2 regions of the Thalassolituus sp. UBA6592 genome follow, and region 2 is predicted to be linked to the other one. Evidence: predicted binding sites of a transcription regulator. Region 2 holds the regulator's gene; the other holds the start of a gene.
The links. The regulator FNR, encoded in region 2, switches genes on or off when oxygen is low (the NO sensors DNR and NnrR bind a similar motif). The targets are predictions, from matches to a motif close to TTGATNTANATCAA.
Positions count from the first base shown of each region.

Region 1: B2Z72_RS15095 (OmpW/AlkL family protein) is a predicted target of FNR. The motif match lies at 1,014-1,027, and genes of this name have one in related genera.

Region 1 is NZ_DJIO01000149.1:13,734-16,137, reverse strand. Features, by position in the region: gene B2Z72_RS15100 (hypothetical protein) at 1-809, opposite strand, end outside; gene B2Z72_RS15095 (OmpW/AlkL family protein) at 1,095-1,694, shown strand; gene B2Z72_RS15090 (chalcone isomerase family protein) at 1,828-2,404, opposite strand, start outside.
Region 2 is NZ_DJIO01000038.1:21,433-23,836, reverse strand. Features, by position in the region: gene B2Z72_RS03370 (hypothetical protein) at 1-268, opposite strand, end outside; gene fnr (fumarate/nitrate reduction transcriptional regulator Fnr) at 470-1,237, opposite strand; gene B2Z72_RS03360 (sulfite exporter TauE/SafE family protein) at 1,336-1,998, opposite strand; gene ccoS (cbb3-type cytochrome oxidase assembly protein CcoS) at 2,002-2,211, opposite strand; gene B2Z72_RS03350 (heavy metal translocating P-type ATPase) at 2,224-2,404, opposite strand, start outside.

The DNA.
Region 1 (2,404 bases), on a different contig from region 2:
GTGGCGAGGTGGCCGGCAAAATGACTGTTGCTATCCAGCTTGTTGGCTTCAGCATTGTAGGTGCAGAAGCCAATGCCAGCGTTATCGACAGCGATGGTCAGCTGATTACGGGTGTGCTCAAGCTGCTGATGTGACTTTTTCTGCTCTTCAATATCCTGGCGCAGACGCATCAGCATCTGGTGGATAGCCTGATTGACGGCTGAAATTTCATCGTTGCGCCGGTGCTTTAATAACGGCCCTTTGGGGGTATCCAATGAGAAATCCTGCGCCCATTCGGCCAGGGCATACAGGCGCCTGGTGATCAGCTGATGGACGATAAACAGCAGGAATATGGAAATGGTAAAGGTCTTTACAAACTGGGTGAGGAGAATATTCACCGTTTGGTCGGTTAATTCCTGATGCAGCTGAGAATAGTCCAGGCTGATGTGCAGCACGCCCAGAGGGTAGTGTTCGGTCGGTGTGTCGTAGGAAAGGCCAAACTGATGGTGCTGATCAACGTGGTTATAGACATTGCCGGAGCTGTACAGCACCTCGTCGTTGTTTTCTATGTAGGTATACACAACACCGGGAAAGTTGAGAATGCCGTGCAACTGGGCATCAATCTGATTGGCATCGAAATTCCACAGACTGTAACTGAGACTTTTACGGTAGCTGTTCTCAATCTGTTCCAGATTTTCGTCATATTGCTGTAATCCGCGCTGATAGTCCGAATAGAGGATATAGAACAGAGACAGCAGGGTAATGACAAAGCTGAATGCCAGTACAGAGGTAAGCAGTTGTCTTCCCAGGGCCGTTGAGTATCTGAACATGGAACCGTTGCTGTCAGGTAAAGGTAAAGTAGCCTAACTATAGCCTGATTTTACGGGCACCGGCCATGAAATGGGGGGGAATCTTTAGTCGGCTGGCAGAACCGGAAAACTGTGTGCCATGCAGATAGGTGTTTTGGCCGTTGCGGTGACAAACTTGACTTGGCACAAGGTTTCTATGGCTATAAAAACACCCGTTTTTATTTCTTGATTTGTGTCAAACAGAACAATCATCAATCCGTTACTCTGCACCCATCAACTCAGAGAGCACAAATGAAGGAGTGCATAATGAAACTGTTGAAAACTCTGTTAGCAACTGCTGTAGCTGTTTCTGCAATGCCAGCCATGGCTTATGAAGCCGGCGATTTTATGATTAAAGCTGGTGTTATTAACGTAAGCCCTAAAGACGACAACAGTGCTGATCTGGGTGGTGGTGCCCGAGTTCAGATTGAAGACGATACTCAGCTGGGTCTGACTTTCACCTACATGATCTCTTCTCAGATTGGTCTGGAAGTTCTGGCTGCTACTCCGTTCACTCACGAAGTGAAAATTGATGGCATGGGTAAAGTAGGTGAAGTAAGCCACCTGCCACCAACCGTATCTCTGCAGTACTACCCAATGTCTCCTGAGTCTGCCATTCAGCCATACGTCGGCGTTGGTATTAACTACACTTTCTTCTTCGACGAAAAAGACGCAGTTAACCACGTAGACCGCAGCACTGGTGCAGCATTCTCTGTTGGTGCTAACTACAACATCGACGATAACTGGATGGCTAACGTCGCTGTATGGAAAATCGATCTGGATGCAACTGCTCAGACCGCTCTGGATGCTGTTGATCTGCATGTTGATCCATGGGTTGTTCTGGTGGGTGGCGGTTACAAGTTCTGATCGACTGTACCGTATAAGCCCTCTGAAAAAGCCACGCATTGCGTGGCTTTTTTATTTCTCTTTTTGCTGCTTTTGCTACATTTTCTGCGTTATTGCGTTCTTTACGAAGGATCTTGTGTTAACGATCCTTTGATCAGTTTTCTTCGCTGGCAAGATCGGTCCTTGTATCTTCCAGTCCAAGGACCCCGCGTTTGAATTGAGCTGACACCGGGTGTTCGCCAATCCAGATACGCATCAGTGCATCGAACAGATCCTTACCCTCGATTTCCCCCTTGATGTCCGAGTTTATAACGATTCGGGATACCTGCCGTTCCGGCACGTATTCCACATAGCCAACGTCACCACGAACTATTCTGATATCAAACATCTCAACCAGCCGCTGTAATCTGGCATCCATCGCGTTGGCTTCTTCTTCAGTCAGATTCAGTTGCAGTGATTCGTACATCGCCGTTGCAATCCGGCGCCCGCTGACGCGGTTGACCAGGATGTGATAAACCAGTCGTTTGCTGGTGTTCTGTGCGATCAGCGCCTGCGGGTCATGGCCGGGATTTTCGATGTACAGCAGGCCGGCGTAGGCATCAACCAGATAGTACATGGTGCGTATGGCAGCTCCGTTCAGGCGCATTTCATTATGCTCTGCTGTGGCCGGGATGATTTCCGGGAATTCGTAGCCAGTCAGGGCGCGGGCATTGCTGTGGCAGGGGAGTGTG
Region 2 (2,404 bases):
CATGCTGGCTTGCCAATCCCCGTACCGTACTGGCCAGTTCCGGACTGTGTACCAGATAATCATCCCAAACGTGGCGATGCGTCAGCGCCTGAATCTGATAAATTCCCAGTCCACGCTGGCCGTCAGTGCGCAGGTGAGCGCCCAGCTTTGATTCCTGAGCGGCGGTGGCCAACAGCAACTGAGCTGCTCCGGGTGTCGAAACACCGATACGTTGCAGCGTTGGTTCAATAACCCAGCGCAGCAGCTCTTTTGCACATATTCCCATCATTTCCTCCCCTGGGCCAAAAGGGCCAACAGGTCATATTACTGACAGCTTAGAACAGAAAAACCGCCTTGTGTCGCTTTTCTACCAATGGATCAGGGCACTGGCGTCATTTTTTGCTCTGTCTTCGGGAAGTTGCATTTCCCATACCAGTTTACAGACATAAAAAAACCGGTCAGAGACCGGTTCTTATGGAGAAGAAGCGAATTATTCGTCTTCTTTAAATTCACATTCCTGAGTTTCGTTCAGGCCTGCCAGTTCATACAGAGTATCGGGATCCTGCAGAATGACTTCTTTACCCTGAGTTTCAATCAGGCCGTTCTTCTGGAAGCGGGTAAACACACGACTGATCGTTTCCACCGCCAGGCCGAGATAATTACTGATATCAACGCGGGACATCGGCAGACGGAACTGAGTCGCAGAGAAACCACGGCGCTGATAGCGCAGAGAAATATCCAGCAGGAAGGATGCTACGCGCTCTTCCGCATTTTTCTTACTCAGCAGCAGCATCATGTTCTGGTCATGACGGATTTCAGTACCCATGGTACGCATCAGCTGTTTGCGCAGATCCGGCAGATCGTCAGCCAGGCTTTCCAGCTGAGTCAGCGGAATTTCACACACCGTGGTGGTTTCCAGTGCTTTAGCGGTCAGCGGGTAGTTGCCATTGTCATAGCCGGCCAGACCAACCAGTTCAGACGCCAGGTGAAACCCTGTGATCTGCTCTTCGCCATTGCTGGCCAGCGTGTAGGTTTTCAGCGCGCCGGTGCGTACAGCAAATACGGATTGGAAGTCTTCACCCTGCTGGAACAACAACTGACCTTTCTGAATAGGGCGTCCACGACGGATGATGTCGTCCAGACGCTCCATATCGGAATCATTCAGAGACAGAGGCAGGCAAAGTGCATTCAGTGAGCAGGTCTGGCAGTGTGGCTGGGTGCCCCGTAGTGGTGCATGAGCGGCTGTCGTCGGTTTCATAGCAAGTTCCCGTTAATGACCTTACTGTCAATAAGGATTACAAAGACTAAAAGTGGGGCTCATATTCTGCCTCATAGACAAATCTGTCAAGGGCTCTGTCAGTGCTGAAACCACACGCTCCAGCCGGTCCACAGGCCGTAAACGATCAGCATAAGGCCAGCAAAACGGCGCACATGGGTGTTAGCTGAAAGACCACTGATCATGCTGCCGGCCAGTGTTGTAGCGAACAGTGCAGGCAGGGTACCGGCGCCAAATGCCAGCATGGATAATGGCCCCATCAAAGGGTCACCATTGGCGGCTACCCAGCTCAGTGTGCTATAGACGAGACCGCACGGAAGCCAGCCCCAGAGCATCCCCAGTAACAGCTGATCGCTGCTTTTTTCCGATTGCATAAAGCGCACAGTCAGCGGCTGCAGACGTTTCCATAACAGGTTACCCACCTGTTCAAAACGGGTGAGCAGCATCGACCAGCGGGCCACATAGAGACCCATCAGAATCAGCATAATGGCTGCGACAGAGCGCAGAACCAGCATGAGAATATGATTCTGCTGCGCCAGCCATAAACCGGCGAAAGAAACGATCAGGCCGGCAATGGCATAACTGAATATCCGGCCGCTATTAAATAGCAGAGATGCGCGGATGCGGTGCTCGCCGGCGCGGGCGCCAATGGCGGCGGAAATACCACCACACATAACCACGCAATGGCTGGAACCGAAAACACCGAGCAGAAAGGCAGTCAGCAGAGAGAGAGGTTCAGTCATAACTCAGTCAGGCAGTTTGTCAGTGGATTCTGAATCCGCTTTTTTCAGCTCGCTGTCCTGGCGGGTAGGGAGATCATCGTCATCGAACAGAATGCGGTGTGCCGGAGAGTCCATATCATCGAACTGACCGCTTTTCACTGCCCAGAAAAATACCGCAACGGCGATACCAATCAGCAGAATAGAAAGCGGAACCAGCGCGTAAATAATATCCATAAACGAAAAGACCTATACCTGAGAATCATCGCGTGCACCCGGCAGGCGGGTGAGCCGCAGAGCATTGGTCACTACCAGCAGTGAACTGAGTGACATGCCAATGGCAGCTGCCCAGGGCGGAATATAGCCTGCGGCAGCAACCGGCAGAGCGATCAGATTGTACAGTAAAGCCCAGCCGATGTTCTGCATGATT